One region of the Streptomyces sp. NPDC102279 genome, then DNA from elsewhere that is predicted to be linked to it. Evidence: riboswitches for the same ligand, from Rfam matches in the RefSeq annotation. Region 1 holds a riboswitch; each other region holds the start of a gene.

Region 1 (6,364 bases):
TGGCGGCCAAGTGGTACGACCACAGCCCGACGTTTCAAGGCCTGACCGGTGTCCTGTACGACGCCGAGGGCGTCATCGTGCCTTCTCGTAAGCGCAGCAGGTCGCGCAAACCGAGTGCTGTGGCCGGCGCCCACAGGTTCGAGGCAGGGGTCAAGAAGCTGTTGCGGGGCCAGGGGGCGACGGCCGTGCCGGCGATGGTCCGCGACCTGGACGGAATCGCGAGCGTGTTCCTGACGGACCTCGCCCGGGACGCGGCCATGGTCGTCCGCGAGGGCGGGGCCAAGCGTTTCGGTACGGTCATCCCCATGATGTCGGGCGAACCGGCCTCACCCGCGCTCCCCAAGGATTCCTTCCGGGCCCTGTCCGCCCGCAAGGGGGACGGGCGGACCATCGGCAGGGATGACATCCTGGCCGCCACCGCGATCCAGTTGTTCGGCGGCAACCTCAGGCAGCGAGCCCTCACCGAAGCACGCGAGGCGACTCAGAGCGCTTCGGCCGGCTGAGCTTTGACGGCCGTTACAAACCCCGCGCCCCGGGGCCGATGTCGTGGGCGAAGCCCAAGGCCCCTGCGTCTGGGCGCGTTTACGGTTGCCGGCTGAGAGGCCCTGAAGGGCGCCTCTCAGCCGGCGTTCCTCGCGGGTCAGGACCCGGACAGCTCCGCGCGGACCGTGCGGGCCGCGCTGACCAGGTTCTCCAGGGAGGCGCGGGTCTCGGGCCAGCCGCGGGTCTTCAGGCCGCAGTCGGGGTTGACCCACAGGCGCTCGGCCGGGATGGCCTCAAGTCCCTTGCGCAGCAAGGCGGATGCCTCGTCCGCGCTCGGCACGCGCGGCGAGTGGATGTCGTAGACACCCGGACCGGCCTCGCGTGGATAGCCGTGCTCGGCGAGTTCGCCGGCCACCTGCATATGGGAGCGTGCGGCCTCCAGGCTGATCACGTCGGCGTCGAGATCGTCGATCGCCTGGACGATGTCCCCGAACTCGGCATAGCACATGTGGGTGTGGATCTGGGTGTCCGGCCGGACACCCGCGGTGGTGAGGCGGAACGCCTCGGTCGCCCAGCGCAGGTACGCGGGACGGTCGGCCACGCGCAGCGGGAGGGTCTCGCGCAGCGCGGGCTCGTCGACCTGGATCACCGAAGTACCGGCCGCCTCCAGGTCGTTCACCTCGTCGCGCAGGGCGAGAGCGACCTGCCGGGCGGTGTCGCCGAGCGGCTGGTCGTCGCGGACGAAGGACCAGGCGAGCATGGTGACCGGCCCGGTCAGCATGCCCTTGACGGGCCGGTCGGTGAGGGACTGGGCGTACGTCGTCCAGCGCACCGTCATCGGCTCCGGCCGGGAGATGTCGCCGGCCAGGACCGGCGGACGCACGTACCGGGTGCCGTACGACTGGACCCAGCCGTGCCGCGTGGCGAGGTAGCCGGTGAGCTGCTCGGCGAAGTACTGGACCATGTCGTTGCGTTCGGGCTCGCCGTGCACGAGGACGTCGAGACCGGCCTTCTCCTGGAAGGCGATTACCTCCCCGATCTCTGTCCTGATGCGCTGCTCGTACCCGGCGACGTCGGTGCGTCCGGCACGCAGGTCGGCCCGTGCGGCACGCAGTTCGGCGGTCTGCGGGAAGGAGCCGATCGTGGTGGTCGGCAGCAGCGGGAGGCCGAGGTGGGCGCGCTGGGCGGCGGCCCGCTCGGCGTAGGGCCGCGAGCGGCGGGCGTCGCTGTCGGTCACGGCGGTGGCGCGGGCGCGCACGGCCGGGTCATGGGTGAGCGCCGAGCCCGACCGGGCGGCGAGATCGGCCCGGTTGGCGGCGAGTTCGCCGGTGATGGTGTCCGTGCCGTGCGACAGCCCCTTGGCGAGCGTCACGATCTCGGCGGTCTTCTGGCGGGCGAAGGCGAGCCAGCGCAGGACCTGCGGTTCGATGTCGCGCTCGACGGCGGCGTCCAGCGGCACGTGCAGCAGCGAGCAGGACGCGGACACGTCGACCTGACCGGCCAGACCCAGCAGGGTGCCCAGTGTGGCGAGGGACTTCTCCAGGTCGTTGGCCCAGATGTTGCGGCCGTCGACGACACCGGCGACGAGCCGTTTGCCCTGCAGACCGCCGACGGCCGCGAGCGCGTCCAGGTTGGCGGCGGCCGCGTCGGTGAAGTCGAGGGCGAGTCCGTCCACCGGGGCCTTGGCGAGAACGGGCAGAGCCTCCCCGAGCCGGTCGAAGTACGACGCGACGAGCAGCTTGGGACGGTCGGTGGGAGTGCCGAGGACGCGGTAGGCGCGCTCGGCGGCGTTCAGTTCGGCGTTCGTGCGGTCCTGGACGAGAGCCGGTTCGTCGAGCTGGACCCACTGGGCACCCGCGGCGCGCAGGTCGGCGAGCACCTCGGTGTAGACCGGCAGCAGCCGGTCGAGGAGGGTCAGCGGGTCGAAGTCCGCGGACACACCGGGGGCGGGCTTGGCCAGGAGGAGATAGGTGACGGGGCCGACCAGGACCGGACGGGCCGACAGGCCGAGCGCCAGGGCCTCCTTGAGTTCGGCGACCTGCTTGGAGGAGTCGGCGGTGAAGACGGTGTCCGGGCCCAACTCGGGGACGAGATAGTGGTAGTTCGTGTCGAACCACTTGGTCATCTCCAGCGGCGCCACGTCCTGGGTACCGCGGGCCATGGCGAAGAAGCCGTCGAGGGCGTCGGCGGCGACGGCGTCCCGGTGGCGCTCGGGGACGGCGCCGACCATGACGCTGGTGTCAAGGACGTGGTCGTAGTACGAGAAATCGCCGGTCGGCACGTCGTCGATGCCGGCCTCGGCCAGCTGCCGCCAGGTGGACCTGCGCAGTTCGGCGGCGGTGGCGCGGAGGGCGTCGGCGCTGACGCGGCCCTTCCAGTAGCCCTCGATCGCCTTCTTCAGTTCCCGGTTCGGACCCTGGCGGGGGTAGCCGTACACGGTGGCCCGTGCTGCCGCGGCTGCGGTCTTGGCTGTCACGGAAATCTCCTTCGCGAGATGTCTCCTTGGATCCCGATGGGACACGTGAGCGCGAAGGGTGACGCACCGGGCGGGAGGAGGTGGCGCGCCGGAGCGCGGAGGTCCTGCCAGGTATGTACGCCGACCCGCCCACGAGGTCACCGGGATGTCCGCGCGCGATGGGTCGCGCACGGGCAGCGGGCAGGTCTTCGGACTCGCGGGCACGCCCTCCGGACGGAGGTCACCTACTGGCCGTCGCTTCCCAGACCCGGCCGGGCCCAGTGCGTATGACGGCGGTCGTTCCCGCTCACCGCTGCGGGGCAGTCCCGGATTCTCACCGGGTTCCCTCTTACGACGCATCCCGTCTGGCGGACGGGGCGAACCAGCTGCGGACGTCAGCCTATGCGGACGAGCACCGTGCTGGGGACAACGCCCACATCCCGGACCGTCGTTCGAGAGGTCCGGGCGTGTATCGGCGCACGTCACCCGGCACACGGAGGGCGGCCGACGGCCCGGGTGACACGCGGCCGGATTCCCTCGTCGGGCGCCGGCTTCAGGCGGAGGGGCCGGGGAAGCCCCGGGTGCCGCCGAAGGCGAGCTTCGCGAACCGTTCGCCGATACGCCGGTGGGTCGCGGCGTCCGGGTGGAGCGCGTCGGGCAGCGGCAGCTCGGCGGCGTCCGTCTGCCCGTACAGCTCCCGCCCGTCGAGGTAGTACAGGTTCGGGTCCTCGGCGGCCCGCTGTTCCACGATCCCGGCGAGTTCGGCACGGATGATCGTGAGCGTCAGTTTCCCGCTCGCGCGCTCGGCCGGGTCGCCGGCGGCGCGGAACCGCAGGCGTCCGCTGCTGAGCGCCGCGAGGTCCGGGAGGCTCGGGCCGGGAGTGTCCTCGTGGATGGGGCACAGGATCGGGGAGACGACGAGCAGCGGTGCGGTGGGATGACCTTCGCGGACGGTGTCCAGGAAGCCGTGCACGGCGGGAGTGAAGGCCCGCAGCCGCATCAGGTCGGTGTTGACGACGTTGATGCCCAGCTTGACGCTGATGAGGTCGGCGGGGGTGTCGCGCAGGGTGCGGGCGGTGAACGGGTCCAGCAGAGCGCTGCCGGCCAGTCCCAGGTTGATCAGCTCCACCCCGGCCAGCGAGGCGGCCAGCGCGGGCCAGGTGGTGCTGGGACTCGCCGCGTCGGAGCCCTGACTGATCGAACTGCCGTGGTGCAGCCACACCTTGCGGCCCCGGTCCGGTGCGGGCTCCACGGGGGCGTCGGTGCGCAGGGCCACGAGTTCCGCGCTCTCGTTGTGCGGCAGCCAGATCTCGACGTCCTTCGTCCCGGTGGGCAGATCCGTGAAACGGACGGTGCCGACCGGGCCGGGCGTGGTCGTCGCCGATCCCGTGGTCATGTCGAGGGTGAGGGTGTTGCCGCCGGGAGCGGCCGACCGGCCCAGAAGGTGCCCGTCGACCACGAGGTCGTACAGCCCGTCGGGCCGCGGCGGGGCGCCCACGTAGACCCGCTTGGTCGGCAGGGTGTCCAGCTCGACGGTCGTGGCGCGCGTGCTGAAGACCAGCCGTACGCCCGAGGGCTGGGCCTCCGCCATGGCCAGCTGACCGTCGGCGCACTGGGCACGCGCCCGTGCGGGGAGCCGGTGGGGCAGTACACCGAGGGCGGTGCGCTGCAGCTCGATGGCGCCCCGCACCAGGTCGGCGGTGATGGGTGTGGTGATCCGGGCGTGCTCGCTCTGCATGATGATCTCGGCCTGTCGTTCGGGGAAGGCGTACGGTGCGCAGGCTGCGGGGCGTCGACGGCTGTGGGCCTCGCCGGTACGACCGCGTCGGTCAGGTCGCGGGCCAGTTCCGCAGCAGGGAGTCCAGGGCGTCCAGGACGCGTGACCAGCTCTCCTGCGAGTCCGGGGCACTGTGACTGAACCCGCCGGCCATCTCCAGACTCACATAGCCGTGGAACACGCTGCCCAGCATGCGGACCGCATGGGTCTGGTCGGGTTCCACCAGGTCGTAGCCCCGCAGGATCGCCCGAGTCATCTGGGCGTGCCGGACGCCCGCGCTGGCGGCGGCCGTCTCCGGGTCGAGCCGGAGCTGCGCCGCGGCATAGCGGCCGGGGTGCTCCCGCGCGTAGTCGCGGTAGACGTTCGCGAAGGCGGTCAGCGCGTCCTTGCCGGCCCGTCCGGCGAGTGCTGTCGCACCCCGGTCGGCGAGTTCGTCGAGGGCGAGCAGGGCGATCCGCGTCTTGAGGTCGTGTGAGCTCTTCACATGCGAGTAGAGACTCGCGACCTTGACGTCGAACTGCCTGGCCAGCGCCGAGACCGTCACCTGGTCGAAGCCGACCTCGTCGGCCAGCTCGGCTCCCGCCCTCGTCAGACGTTCCGTGGTCAGTCCTGCGCGAACCATAGCGATCCTCTCTTCTGGCAGAACTGATTATGCATTTGCCTAATAGGTTTAGGCAAATTAGCGTAGGTGTCATGAAGTCGTTGACCGAGCAAGAGATCCGTGCCGCGTTCGTGAACTGCACGAAGGGCGAGGCGAAGCGCCTCTCCGTCCCCCGCGACCTGGCCGACCGGCCCTGGGAAGACCTCGACTACCTCGGCTGGCGCGACCCCCAGTCACCTGAACGCGCCTACATCGTGGCCGAGTTCGACGGCCGCCTCCGAGCACTGGTCCTGCGCTGCCCCGCCCAGGCCTCAGGGCACATGCGCCGCAGCATGTGCTCGATGTGTGTCACCACCCACACGGGAGGGGTGTCACTGATGGTCGCGCCCAAGGCGGGCAGGCCGGGGCAGCAGGGCAACTCGGTCGGCGCCTACATCTGCAGCGACCTCGCCTGCTCGCTGTATGTGCGCGGCAAGCGGGACGCGGGAGTCGGCGGACGCATGCACGAGTCGCTGACCCTGGAAGAGAAGATCCAGCGCACCGTGGCGAACCTCGCGGCGTTCATCGCCAAGGTGACGGCATGAGCGAGGCCCTGCTGCCCTCGGACCGCCGATCAGGAGGGCGCCGGAGGCGGGGAGACGGAGAGCTGAGGCGCGACTCCGCACCCGTCCGGGCGCGGCGAGGCGGAACGGTTCCCCGTTCCTCGCGGACCGGGCACCTGGTGTCGGACGGTCAGCCGGCGCTGGCCTCCACCGGCTGCTCGGTGCTCGGCGCGGTCGCCGCCGACTTGTGGCCGTCGGTCGCCGTGTAGAAGACGGACGCACCCTGCTTGGCACGGTGGGCGTGGCTCTTCGCCACGAGGTTCTCCAGGGTGGTGCGCACGACGTTCGTCTGGATGCGGCGGTCGGGATGGGTCTTGCCCAGTGCCGTGGAAACCTCCGCGGCCGAACGGGGCTCACCCTGAGCGGTGAGGTAGCCGCGGATCAGCTCGACGAGGGTGGGCTGACCCGAGACGGCCTTGACCGCGGGCTTCTTGGCCGCAGGGGCC
Region 2 (6,364 bases), on a different contig from region 1:
TACTCGCTGATGCTGGGCCTGCTCGCCCTGCTCGGGTTCATGGCCATCGCGGCCGGCGTGAAGGTGCAGAACGGCCAGCTCGCCATCCCCCAGCTCTTCGAGACCATGTTCCCCGACTGGTTCGCGGGCGTGGCCTTCGCCGCCATCGGCATCGGGGCGCTCGTCCCGGCGGCCATCATGTCGATCGCAGCGGCGAACCTCTTCACCCGCAACATCTACAAGGACTTCATCAAGCCGGACGCGACACCGAAGGAGGAGACCCGGGTCTCCAAGATCGTCTCGCTGCTGGTGAAGGTGGGCGCGCTGGTCTTCGTCCTGACGATGGACAAGACCGTCGCGATCAACTTCCAGCTGCTGGGCGGCATCTGGATCCTGCAGACCTTCCCCGCGCTGGTCGGCGGCCTGTTCACACGCTGGTTCCACCGCTGGGCGCTGCTGGGCGGCTGGGCGGTCGGCATGGTCTACGGGACGCTCGCCGCGTACGGGGTGGCCTCGCCGACGCAGAAGCACTTCGGCGGCAGTTCGAAGGAGATCCCCGGCATCGGGGAGATCGGCTACATCGGCCTCACGGCGTTCGTCATGAACGTGGTCGTCTCCGTCGTCCTCACCTTCGTCCTGCGGGCGCTCAAGGCGCCGGACGGCATCGACGAGACGTCTCCCGAGGACTACACGGTCGACGCGGGCGAGCCCGGCGTGACGACGAAGCTTCCGCCGGCCACGGCGGGCGCGAGCCACTAGGACACGCCACCCCGGGAACGGGGCGGGCAAGCGACGCACTGGCACGGGCCGCCGGAGAGGACATCCGGCGGCCCGTCGCCGTGTCCGTCCGGCGCAACCGCCCGCGTGGGCTCGGGAAGCCGGCCGACGCCCCCCGGGCGCACGGCCGTCGAGGACGACGGCGTGGGCGGCGGCGCGGACGGCGTGATCCGGAGCCCGACGACATCCGGCCGCTCACCTACGAGTTGACCCTCCGGCACGCTCCGTAGCGCTCTCCGGCACCGACACGACACAACATGTGGTGGTGCTCCCTGAGCCCGGCACAAGATGTATGCTCATGCTCGCTGTCGTCGCAGGGGAATCCGGTGCGAATCCGGAACTGTCCCGCAACGGTGTACTTGTGCGTGTTCGTGTATTGGACGTGCCCGCACAGGTCTCAGTCCGAGGACCTGCGGACAGCGCGCCCCGGCCACCCGGCCCGGGTGCCGACGACGTCCGGGCCTCGCGGAATGGGCCGGTGGACGCGGTGCGCTGGCTGCCCAGAAGCGCTTCCGTGTGCCCCCGTGCTCCCCGACAGGCCCCGTGCCGAGCGAGGGAGAGCCCCACGTGACCATCGCGCCAGCAGATCCGGCTTCAATCACCGCGCACCAGGCCCCGGTGGAGACCGACGGTCCCGGAGCCGCGCTGCTGCGGACCCTGACCGACCTCACCGCCGACCTCACCGACGCCGACCCCGGCAGGGTCGCCGCCGCGGCACTGCGTGGCCGGTCCGCCCGCGCCGACGAGGCCGAGCTGCGCGAACTGGCCACCGAGGCGGCCGCCGGTCTCATCTCCGAGGACCCGGTCTACTCCCGGCTCGCCGCGCGTCTGCTCACCATCAGCATCGCCGCGGAGGCCGCGTCCCAGGGCGTCACGACCTTCTCCGAGTCCGTCGCCGTCGGCCACCGTGAGGGCCTGGTCGCCGACCGCACCGCCGAGTTCGTCCGGCTGCACACCGCACGGCTCGACGCGCTGATCGACACGGAAGGCGACGACCGCTTCGGCTACTTCGGCCTGCGGACGCTGCACAGCCGTTACCTGCTCCGCCACCCCATCACCCGCAAGGTCGTCGAGACGCCCCAGCACTTCATGCTGCGGGTCGCCTCCGGTCTCGCCGAGGGCGACACGGCCCACGCCGTCGACGAAGTCTCCGCGCTCTACAGGCTCATGAGCCGGCTCGACTACCTCCCGTCCTCCCCCACGCTCTTCAACTCCGGTACGCGGCACCCCCAGATGTCGTCCTGCTACCTCCTCGACTCCCCGCTGGACGAGCTGGACTCCATCTACGACCGCTACCACCAGGTGGCACGGCTGTCGAAGCACGCCGGCGGCATCGGCCTGTCGTACTCCCGCATCCGGTCGCGCGGTTCGCTGATCCGCGGCACCAACGGGCACTCCAACGGCATCGTCCCGTTCCTCAAGACCCTCGACGCCTCGGTCGCCGCGGTGAACCAGGGCGGCCGGCGCAAGGGCGCGGCCGCGGTGTACCTGGAGACCTGGCACTCCGACATCGAGGAGTTCCTGGAGCTGCGCGACAACACCGGTGAGGACGCCCGGCGTACGCACAACCTGAACCTCGCCCACTGGATCCCGGACGAGTTCATGCGCCGGGTGAACGAGGACGGCGTCTGGTCGCTCTTCTCCCCCTCGGACGTGCCCGAGCTGGTCGACCTGTGGGGCGACGCGTTCGACGCCGCCTACCGCAAGGCCGAGGAGGCGGGCCTCGCGAAGAAGACCATCGCGGCCCGTGACCTGTACGGCCGCATGATGCGCACCCTCGCGCAGACCGGCAACGGCTGGATGACCTTCAAGGACGCCGCCAACCGCACCGCCAACCAGACGGCGGAGCCCGGCCACACCGTCCACTCCTCCAACCTCTGCACCGAGATCCTGGAGGTCACGGACGACGGGGAGACCGCGGTCTGCAACCTGGGCTCGGTCAACCTCGGCGCGTTCGTCGTCGGTGACGACATCGACTGGGAGCGGCTCGACGAGACCGTCCGCACCGCGGTCACCTTCCTCGACCGTGTCGTCGACATCAACTTCTACCCGACCGAGCAGGCGGGGCGCTCCAACTCCCGCTGGCGCCCGGTCGGTCTGGGCGCGATGGGCCTGCAGGACGTCTTCTTCAAGCTGCGGATGCCCTTCGACTCGCCGCAGGCGCGCGCCCTGTCCACCCGGATCGCCGAGCGCATCATGCTCGCCGCCTACGAGGCCTCCACCGACCTCGCCGAGCGCAGCGGCCCGCTCCCCGCCTGGGAGAAGACCCGTACCGCCCGCGGTGTCCTGCACCCGGACCACTTCGACGTCGAGCTGAACTGGCCGGAGCGCTGGGCGGCCCTGCGGCAGCGGATCGCCGAGGTCGGCATGCGCAACTCGCTGCTCCTCGCCATCGCGCCGACCGCCACCATCGCGTCCATCGCGGGCGTCTACGAGTGCATCGAGCCGCAGGTGTCGAACCTGTTCAAGCGCGAGACGCTCTCCGGCGAGTTCCTCCAGGTCAACTCCTACCTGGTGGCCGAGCTGAAGAAGCTCGGCGTGTGGGACGCGCAGACCCGTGAGGCGCTGCGCGAGTCCAGCGGCTCGGTGCAGGGCTTCACCTGGGTGCCGCAGGACGTGCGCGACCTGTACCGCACGGCGTGGGAGATCCCGCAGCGAGGCCTGATCGACATGGCCGCCGCACGGACCCCGTTCCTGGACCAGGCGCAGTCGCTGAACCTGTTCCTGGAGACGCCGACCATCGGCAAGCTCTCCTCGATGTACTCCTACGCCTGGAAGTCGGGTCTGAAGACCACGTACTACCTGCGGTCCCGTCCCGCGACGCGCATCGCCCGCGCGGCCCAGGCCCAGGCGCAGCCCGAGAAGACCATCCCCGTCCAGCAGGTCGCCGACCCCGACGCCGTCGCCTGCTCCCTGGAAAACCCCGAGTCCTGCGAGGCCTGCCAGTAATGACCGACACGAACCACGAGAAGGCCGCGTCCGAGAAGAACCTGCTCGACCCGGGCTTCGAGCTGACTCTCCGTCCCATGCGCTACCCGGACTTCTACGAGCGCTACCGGGACGCGATCAAGAACACCTGGACCGTCGAGGAGGTCGACCTCCACTCGGACGTCGCCGACCTCGCGAAGCTGACGCCGGGTGAGCAGCACATGATCGGCCGGCTGGTCGCCTTCTTCGCGACGGGCGACTCGATCGTGTCGAACAACCTCGTGCTGACGCTGTACAAGCACATCAACTCCCCCGAGGCGCGGCTCTATCTGAGCCGTCAGCTGTTCGAGGAGGCCGTGCACGTCCAGTTCTATCTGACGCTGCTCGACACGTACCTGCCCAACCCGGAGGACCGCGCGGCGGCCTTCGACGCGGTCGAGAACATCCCCTCCATCCGCGAGAAGGCGCAGTTCTGCTTCAAGTGGATGGACTCGGTCGAGAAGATGGACCGGCTGGAGACACAGGCCGACCGCCGTCGCTTCCTGCTGAACCTGATCTGCTTCGCCGCGTGCATCGAGGGCCTCTTCTTCTACGGTGCCTTCGCGTACGTCTACTGGTTCCGCAGCCGGGGTCTGCTGCACGGCCTGGCGACCGGCACCAACTGGGTGTTCCGCGACGAGACGATGCACATGAGCTTCGCCTTCGAGGTCGTCGACACCGTCCGCAAGGAGGAGCCTGAACTCTTCGACGACAAGCTCCAGGAGCAGGTGACCGACATGCTGCGCGAGGCCGTCGAGGCCGAGCTGCAGTTCGGGCGCGACCTGTGCGGTGAGGGCCTGCCGGGCATGAACACCGACTCGATGCGCCAGTACCTGGAGTGCGTCGCCGACCAGCGTCTGCAGCGGCTGGGCTTCGCGCCGGTGTACGGCTCCGAGAACCCGTTCTCCTTCATGGAGCTCCAGGGTGTCCAGGAGCTGACGAACTTCTTCGAGCGCCGCCCGTCGGCGTACCAGGTCGCGGTGGAGGGTTCGGTCGACCTCGACGAGGACTTCTGAGCGTTCGTCACCGACCCGGTCGCCTGACCGGACGTCATCGATGAGAGCCGGGCCGCGCACGCGTGACCGGTGAGAGCCGGGCCGCCTGTGCGGCCCGGCTTTCGTCACGGGCTGCCCCCGGGCCGCCAATCCCCTTTCCAATCCCCGTCCATGGAGCGGCAAAGTTCTGCGGGCACGGCTGTTCGCAGGTCGTCGGGCCCGGCTACGTTCTGGCCGTCCCTCCGTGTCGCCCGGCAGCGGCACGACAGGACGACTGGATTGGCATGCGCATGACGTATCGCGGATCGCCTCGGAGCACCCTTCCGTGAACCGCGCTACGCGCGTCATGAGCCCGCCCTTCAGAGCGCCGAGAACCCCCACTTCCGGCTGTGGCACCGCGCAGGGCCTCACCCGGGCCCACGCGGCACCGGCCTCGAACCGATGGAGGCGACACCCCCATGCGTTCTCAAGCCCCGATACGCTCCGGCAGACCCGCCCGGAGCCTGCGAAGACTCCTCACCACGGCACTCCCCGCCCTCGCCCTCGGCCTCGCCGGGTTCGCGGCGGCCCCGCCCGCGGACGCGCAGCCCGCACCGGTCCCCCAGATCTCCCGCACCACCCAGAACACCCGGGCGCTCACCGACCCGGCCCGGCAGGCCGTCCACGCCACCGGAAAGGCCGGCCAGAAGGTCGCGACGAAGCACCTGTGCGCCGAGGCGGCCCGGCCCGGCACGATGTCCTGCTTCGCGCAGCGCAGGACCGACATCGCCCAGAAGCTCGCCGCCGCCGTCTCCCCGGACGCGGCCGCCGCGGTCTCGGGCCTGAGCCCGGCCAACCTGCACAGCGCCTACAACCTGCCCTCGACCGGCGGCTCCGGCCTGACCGTCGCCGTCGTCGACGCGTACAACGACCCCAACGCCGCGGCCGACCTGGCGACGTACCGCACGCAGTTCGGCCTGTCCGCCTGCACGAAGGCCAACGGCTGCTTCAAGCAGGTCGGTCAGACGGGCTCGACCACCTCGCTGCCGACGAACGACACCGGGTGGGCGGGCGAGGAGGCGCTCGACATCGACATGGTCAGCGCCGTCTGCCCGAACTGCAACATCGTCCTGGTCGAGGCGAACTCGGCCAACGACACCGACCTCGGCACGGCGGAGAACGAAGCGGTCGCACTCGGCGCGAAGTTCGTCTCCAACAGCTGGGGCGGCGACGAGGCCTCCTCGCAGACCGGCGAGGACACCTCGTACTTCAAGCACCCGGGCGTCGCGATCACCGTCTCCTCGGGCGACGAGGCCTACGGCGCCGAGTACCCGGCCACCTCCCAGTACGTGACCGCCGTCGGCGGGACCGCGCTGACCACCTCCTCCGCCACCCGCGGCTGGAGCGAGTCGGTCTGGAAGACCAACAGCACCGAGGGCACCGGCTCCGGCTGCTCCGCGTACGACGCCAAGCCGAGCTGGCAGACCGACACCGGCTGCTCGCGGCGCATGGAGTCCGACGTCTCCGCGGTCGCCGACCCCGCGACCGGCGTGGCCGTCTACGACACCTACGGCGGCTCCGGCTGGGCGGTCTACGGCGGTACCAGCGCCTCGGCCCCGATCATCGCCGGCGTGTACGCGCTGGCCGGCACCCCTGGCTCCGCCGAC
Region 3 (6,364 bases), on a different contig from region 1:
GGGTGCACCGCGGCCTCGTCCGGATGCAGCCACAGGGGGCCGTTGCCGGTCTCCACGCGGACCGCCTGAGCCGGGGGCCACGGCCCGTCGGCCAGCAGGTTGCCCTCCGGGCCGGTCAGACTCCGGTACCGGGCGAGCGCCTCCTCGGGAGTCCGCGGTACGGAGTCCGTCGACGATTCCGGGCTCAACTCGTGGACGGCGGCGGCGTATTGCTCGTACGGCCGCCAGCCCGGTACGACGCGGAACGCCGCCGGGGTGCGGATCAGCAGGGTCGGCAGCGCATACCGGTGACCCCCGTCCGCGGTCTCCTTCGCGGCGCCGGGGTGCGGCGATCCGCCGGGCACGGACAGCGCCTCGCGCACCGGACGGCGTGCCTCGGCGTGGTCGGCGCGCACCGCGTCCAGCACCTCGGCCGAGGCGGCGTCGGCGGCCAGCCGCTCCTGGTCCAGGCCCGGCACGCCTCGTACCGCCGACAGCGCGAGCGGCGCGGTGTCCGCCGGTTCGCCGAGGACGAAGACGCTCTCCCGCAGCCGCCGCAGCACCCGGTCGGCCACCTCGGTGCCTTGTCGCTCGGCGGCCTTGGCGACCAGCGAGGACGGCCATGAACTCGCCGCGACCCGGCTCAGCCGAGCGGGCCCGGGGGCTCCCGTGTGCGCGCCGACCTCCTCGACGTACCGCGCGTACCAGGCGGTCTCCGCCGCCGGATCGGGCGCCGCGTCGTCGTCGTGGTCGAAGAGCAGGCAGTACACGCGGCGCCAGCGGACGTGGCCCGCGAGCCCGGCGCGCAGCCGGCGGAACACCGGCTCCGAACCCCAGGCCCACGGACACAGCGGGTCCGTGTACTCGACGACCTCGACCCCGGGGTGCCGGACGGCCTCCGCCCCGGCGGCGGGCGCGGCCGTCACGCGGCTCCCTTGTGGCTGAGTCGTTCGGCCGGCCGGGCGGGCAGCAGCGCGGACAGGGTCGTCCCGCCGAGCACCGCCGCGGCGTCCGCCTCGATCTGCCGCCACACGCCGGGCAGCCCGGCGGCGGGACCGGGGTAGTCCAGTCCGGCCAGCGGCTCGCCCCGCAGGGTGATCAGCTCGCCGTCCACGGCGCGTACGACGTCCAGCAGGGTGACTTCGCCGGCCGGCCGGCCGAGCCAGTAGCCGCCCTCGCAGCCACGCTGACTGCGCACCAGCCCCGCCCTGCGCAGCTCGCCGACGACGGACTTCAGGAACCGGAACGGGATCTGCTGCGAGGAGGCGATGGCCTCGCAGGTGAGCGGTCTGGCGGGTTCGCGGGCGAGCTCCAGCAGCGCCCGGGTGGCGTAGTCCGCCTTCGCGGAGATATGCATGCGGCCATGATGCCCGACAGGGCGCCCGGCGCGGGCGCTTCCACCGCTTCCACACCTACATTGCGGGAACATTGCCGCAGGTGAAGGACAATGGACACCTCTTGACATCCTTTTCCGGACGGCTCTAGCGTCGCCCCACATGAGCCAGCCGCTGACGACCCCCGGTGAAGGTTTCCACCCCCATCTCACGGATCGTGCGGGGCCGTCGCCGTCCCCCCTGCGCACCCGCCTGCACCACATCCGCGCCGACGCGCTCGACGGCGACACGGCGCAGAGCGGCGGCATGCGCCGCTTCGCGGCCGTCAGCGGCACCACGGTGGGATCCGAGAAGCTGTGGATGGGCCAGACCCACGTCGCCCCCGCGACTTCGTCCTCCGACCATCACCACGGCGCCTCCGAGACGGCCATCTACGTCGTGAGCGGACACCCGGAGTTCGTGTTCCTCGACGACGCGGGCCCGCAGCCCGAGGAGATCCGGCTGCGCACCTCGCCCGGTGACTACATCTTCGTGCCCCCGTTCGTGCCGCACCGCGAGGAGAACCCGGACCCGGCGGACGAGGCCGTCGTCGTCATCGCCCGCAGCACGCAGGAGGCGATCGTGGTCAACCTGCCGGAGCTGTACGTGCTGCGCACCGAGGAAGAGGCCTGACAGGAGGCGTCCGCCGTACCGGACCGTTCGTCCGCGCGCCCCTGCGCGGCCCGGTCCGGTGCCGACGGCGCTGAAGCGCCACCGCATGGCCGGGTTCGCCATGCCTGACGACGAGGGCGACCTGACCGGTGTGCCCCGCAAGGAGGGCTACGAGAAGGTGAAGTGGCTTTCCCAGGACCAGCTTTCCGAGGACCGGCTTACCAAGGAAAAGCGTCCTCGCCGCCCGCGCCGACCTCGTGTTCGCCGGCTGGAACTAGGGCTTCCGTGAGGACGACGGCTTCACCCCGGCGCCTTGAAGAAGCTCGGCAACCCGCCTACGTCCTCACCGAGTCCTGCCGCAACGGCCGTTCAGATTCCGCCCGCGGCATCGACCTGCGGACGGCGCAGGCACGCTGAACACCGGGCGTCCGGCCGTCGCCCGCCGGGTGTCCGCCGCCTGCGTGAGCGACCGGGGTACCCGGTCTCCGATGACGCCCCGCACCCGCTCGAAGGAACCGACTCACCCGGCCGTCGCGGGCGCTGAGAAGATCGTCACCGAGCTGCGCTTTCCACCCGGCCCCGGAAGGAACGAACGAGATCATGCACGACATCGTGGCCCACGGCCCGACGGAGGTTCTCCGATGAACGGCACCGAGGAACACGCCGCCGAACCCTCCGTCCTGGTGCGCACCGAGGGACGGGCCGCCCACATCATCCTCAACCGGCCGAGGGCCCTGAACGCCCTGAACCACGAGATGGTGCACCTCGTCGACAGGGCCCTCACCGCCTGGGAGCACGATCCGTCGGTCGAGACCGTCGTCATCACCGGCGCCGGAGACCGGGGCCTGTGCGCGGGCGGGGACATCCGCGTCGTCCACGACGACGCACGCGACGGGGACGGCACCGCGTCCGCCGCGTTCTGGCGCGACGAGTACCACCTCAACGCCCGCATCGCCCGCTTCCCCAAGCCGTACGTGGCCGTGATGGACGGCATCGTCATGGGCGGCGGCGTCGGCGTCTCCGCGCACGGCAGCGTCCGGATCGTCACCGAGCGCTCGCGGATCGCCATGCCGGAGACCGGTATCGGCTTCGTCCCCGACGTCGGAGGCACCCACCTGCTCGCCCACGCCCCGGGCGAGCTGGGCACCCATCTCGCCCTGACCGGCACGTCGGTCACCGCCGGCGACGCCCTGCTGTGCGGCCTCGCCGACCACTTCGTCCCGTCGGCCGCCCTCCCCGCGTTCCTCGCCGAGCTGGCGGACCGGCCCGTACGGGAGGTCCTGGCCCGTCACACGCGGCAGCCGCCCCACGCCCCGCTGACGGACTGCCGCGAGTGGATCGACACCTGCTACCCGGCCGACACCGTGGAGGAGATCCTCCGGCGGCTGGACGCCTTCGGGGATCCCGCGGCCAAGGAGGCGGCGGAGACACTGCTCAGTCGATCGCCCACCGCGCTGAAAGTCACCCTGGCCTCGCTGCGCCGGGTCCGTCGATCGGGCCCACTGGAAAACGTCCTGAACCAGGAGTACCGCGTCTCGTGCGCGTTCCTGACCGCTCCCGACCTGGTGGAGGGCGTCCGGGCACAGATCATCGACAAGGACCGCGACCCGCGCTGGACCCCGGCCACCCTCGCCGAGGTGACCGACGCGGACGTCGAGCGCTTCTTCGCCCCGCTCGGCGAACGCGAACTCGGGCTCGTGGTAACCGGTATCGCCACGGAGGCGGGCGGAGCGGGCGCGTGACGGCTTCAGCCGAACGCCGGGGCCGGGTGAGCCGTTCACCCACCGCCCCCGCCGACCGGCCACCTGGTGCGAGAGGAAGATCACGCCAGGTGGGGCGGTCTTGGCCATGTACTCGCCACGCGGTACGGTCGGTCAGATATCGATGACGTCAGGACGGAAGCCGGTGGGAAATCCGGCACGGTCGCGCCACTGTGAACGAGACGCTCCAGCACGCTGGACGCCTCGCAAGTCAGACCCGTAGGCGTCATCCAGTGCACCACCGAGATGGGACGCGAACTCCCGAGGAGGTCCTGCCATGGCGCAGACCGTCGCCCAGCCGACAGCCACCACCCCCGTAGTACCCGCCAAGTTGCCGCTGAAGGCGATTGCTCCCTGGGCGGTCTTCTTCGGCATCCTGATGCTGGTCCTGCTCTACTTCGTCGGCGCTGAACAGGGCGCCACCGCCGTCGTCTCGGGCGAGAACGTCCACGAGTGGGTGCACGACGCCCGCCACCTGCTCGGCTTCCCCTGCCACTGACGCGAGGGACAGAGCACACTCATGAACTCCGCAACGGTAAGAAACCTGCTCGTGCGCGGCATGCTCGCCGGCCTCGCGGCCGGCGTGCTCGCGCTGGTGGTCGCCTACTTCCTCGGTGAACCGAGCGTCGACAGCGCCATCGGCTTCGAGGAGGCGCACGCACACGCCCACGAGCACGAGGTCGAACTCGTCTCCCGCAGCCTGCAGTCCACCGCCGGCCTGGCCACCGGTGTCCTGCTCTACGGCATCGCCTTCGGCGGCATCGCCGCGCTCGCCTACTGCTTCGCCCTCGGCCGCGTGGGCCGGTTCGGAGCACGCGCGACCGCTCTCCTGCTGTCGGGCAGCGCACTGCTGGCCGTCTACGTCGTGCCCTTCCTGAAGTACCCGGCCAACCCGCCGTCGGTCGGCGACCCCGACACCATCGGCAAGCGGACGACCCTGTACTTCCTGATGATGGTCCTCAGCGTGCTGCTGGCCGTCGCCGCCACCATCCTCGGCAAACGGCTCGCTCCGAGGACCGGCACCTGGTACGCGACCGTCGTCGCGGTGGCCGCCTTCGCCGTCGTGATCGGCCTGGCCTACGAGTTCCTGCCCGTGATCAACGAGGTCCCCAACGATTTCCCGGCCACCCTGTTGTGGCGGTTCCGGCTCTCGGCCCTGGCCATCCAGACCGCTCTGTGGGGCGGATTCGGCCTGGTCTTCGGTGAGTTGGCCGAGCGCCTGCTGAACCCGAAACCCGCAGCCGTCGGTTCGGGGCGGTCGGTCCCGGCCGCGAGCTGAGACCCCGGCAACGCGAAGGGGCTCCCACACACCCGTGTGTGGGAGCCCCTTCGCGTTGCGCGGGGCTTCGTTCGTCCCTCGCATCCGGTCGACGCGGGGCGATCCTTATCGGTCAAAAGTGGACCACTGGTTCCTATTGAGTGGAATTAGGCATCTTCCCAGGTGAAGGCCGTCAATGCTGGCTAGCGTGTCTCCCTGGCTCGGCCGATGGCTTGTCGGCCCGTGACCCGTACGTGTGCCGTCGGAAGGAGCGGCCGCGAGCCGGGTGGGCCTGCGAGGGACGCCGGGGGCGGCGTCCCGCAACGACCGGCCAGGAGAACGGCGCATTGGAAAGTTCTGGAAGGCGGATCGGTGACCGTCCGCAGGCGCGTTGGGCCGGACCCGCGTCACCCGCGGTGGCTGTTGCTCGAAGAACTGCCGTGGCGGCGGCAGTCGGCGCTCTTGCCGTATCGATTCTGGGACTTGCCGGCTGGATGTTCGAGGTGGGGGCCTTCAAGAGCTTCGTCTCACAACAGGCGGTCATGAAACCCAACAGCGCGGTGTCCCTGCTGCTGCTGTCCCTCGGCCTCCTCGGACTGGCTCACCCACACCCGGGACGCCGGGTGCGCGCCGCCGTCGGAGTCTGCGCCGCGACGGCCGCCGCCGTCGCGGGAACGACGCTTCTGGAATACGGCCTGAACCTCGATCTCGGGGTCGACCAACTACTGTTCCTCGACCGGGGCGGTGCGCCCGTCGTGGTGCCCCCCGGGCGGATGGCCCTCAACACCGCTGTGGGGATCGCCCTGGAGTCGCTGGCTCAGCTGGTTCTCCTCACGAGCCGTCGTCGGGCGTCCGGCATCGCGCAGGTCGTCTCGCTCGTGGTGGCGCTCGTCGGCCTGCTGCGCCTCTACGGTTTCGTCAACGAGGTGTCCGAGCTGGAGCGCTTCGGCCAGTACACGGGGATGGCGCTGCCCACCGCGATCGGGTTGACGCTGCTCGGCATCGGCAGCTTCCTGGCGCTGCCCGAGGGCGGGCCGGCCCGGCTGGTCACGCAGCGCAGCACGACGGCGATGTTGGGGCAACGCATGCTGGTGGTCACCTTGATGGTGCCGCCGGCGCTCGGCTGGCTGGGTCTGAGGGGTCACGATCTCGGCTGGTACGGCACACGGCTGGGCTTCACCCTGCTGGTCACCGGGAACATCGTCGTCACCGGGACCCTGGCCTTTCTGGCACTGGCCACGGCGGATCGGCTGGAGCAGGGCCGATCCCGCGCCGAGCGGGCCGTAAGGGCCTACGCGCAGTTGCGCACCGTCATGGACCACACCCCCGCGATCGTGTTCCTCCGCGATCTCCGCGGACGCTATCTGGCCGTCAACAGCCAG

What was found. Region 1 has a riboswitch for cobalamin ahead of metE (5-methyltetrahydropteroyltriglutamate--homocysteine S-methyltransferase). Riboswitches for the same ligand answer to the same signal wherever they lie in the genome.
Region 2: it holds a riboswitch for cobalamin, as region 1 does, so the genes downstream of both, ACIRQH_RS25620 (ribonucleoside-diphosphate reductase subunit alpha) here and metE (5-methyltetrahydropteroyltriglutamate--homocysteine S-methyltransferase) in region 1, are expected to answer to the same signal.
Region 3: it holds a riboswitch for cobalamin, as region 1 does, so the genes downstream of both, ACIRQH_RS02565 (CbtB-domain containing protein) here and metE (5-methyltetrahydropteroyltriglutamate--homocysteine S-methyltransferase) in region 1, are expected to answer to the same signal.

What each region holds. Positions count from the first base shown of each region.
Region 1 covers NZ_JBIWLU010000004.1:26,663-33,026, forward strand. Annotated here, with positions in the region: gene ACIRQH_RS09940 (hypothetical protein) at 1-503, shown strand, start outside; gene metE (5-methyltetrahydropteroyltriglutamate--homocysteine S-methyltransferase) at 641-2,959, opposite strand; cobalamin riboswitch at 3,121-3,340, opposite strand; gene ACIRQH_RS09950 (GDSL-type esterase/lipase family protein) at 3,492-4,676, opposite strand; gene ACIRQH_RS09955 (TetR/AcrR family transcriptional regulator) at 4,768-5,337, opposite strand; gene ACIRQH_RS09960 (FBP domain-containing protein) at 5,409-5,900, shown strand; gene ACIRQH_RS09965 (hypothetical protein) at 6,049-6,364, opposite strand, start outside.
Region 2 covers NZ_JBIWLU010000010.1:78,659-85,022, reverse strand. Annotated here, with positions in the region: gene mctP (monocarboxylate uptake permease MctP) at 1-738, shown strand, start outside; cobalamin riboswitch at 1,042-1,189, shown strand; gene ACIRQH_RS25620 (ribonucleoside-diphosphate reductase subunit alpha) at 1,324-3,705, shown strand; gene ACIRQH_RS25615 (ribonucleotide-diphosphate reductase subunit beta) at 3,705-4,739, shown strand; gene ACIRQH_RS25610 (putative Ig domain-containing protein) at 5,177-6,364, shown strand, end outside.
Region 3 covers NZ_JBIWLU010000001.1:611,288-617,651, reverse strand. Annotated here, with positions in the region: gene ACIRQH_RS02590 (DsbA family protein) at 1-905, opposite strand, end outside; gene ACIRQH_RS02585 (Rrf2 family transcriptional regulator) at 902-1,336, opposite strand; gene ACIRQH_RS02580 (cupin domain-containing protein) at 1,476-1,985, shown strand; gene ACIRQH_RS02575 (hypothetical protein) at 2,071-2,253, shown strand; gene ACIRQH_RS02570 (enoyl-CoA hydratase/isomerase family protein) at 2,606-3,706, shown strand; cobalamin riboswitch at 3,815-3,961, shown strand; gene ACIRQH_RS02565 (CbtB-domain containing protein) at 4,002-4,223, shown strand; gene ACIRQH_RS02560 (CbtA family protein) at 4,245-5,003, shown strand; gene ACIRQH_RS02555 (PAS domain S-box protein) at 5,525-6,364, shown strand, end outside.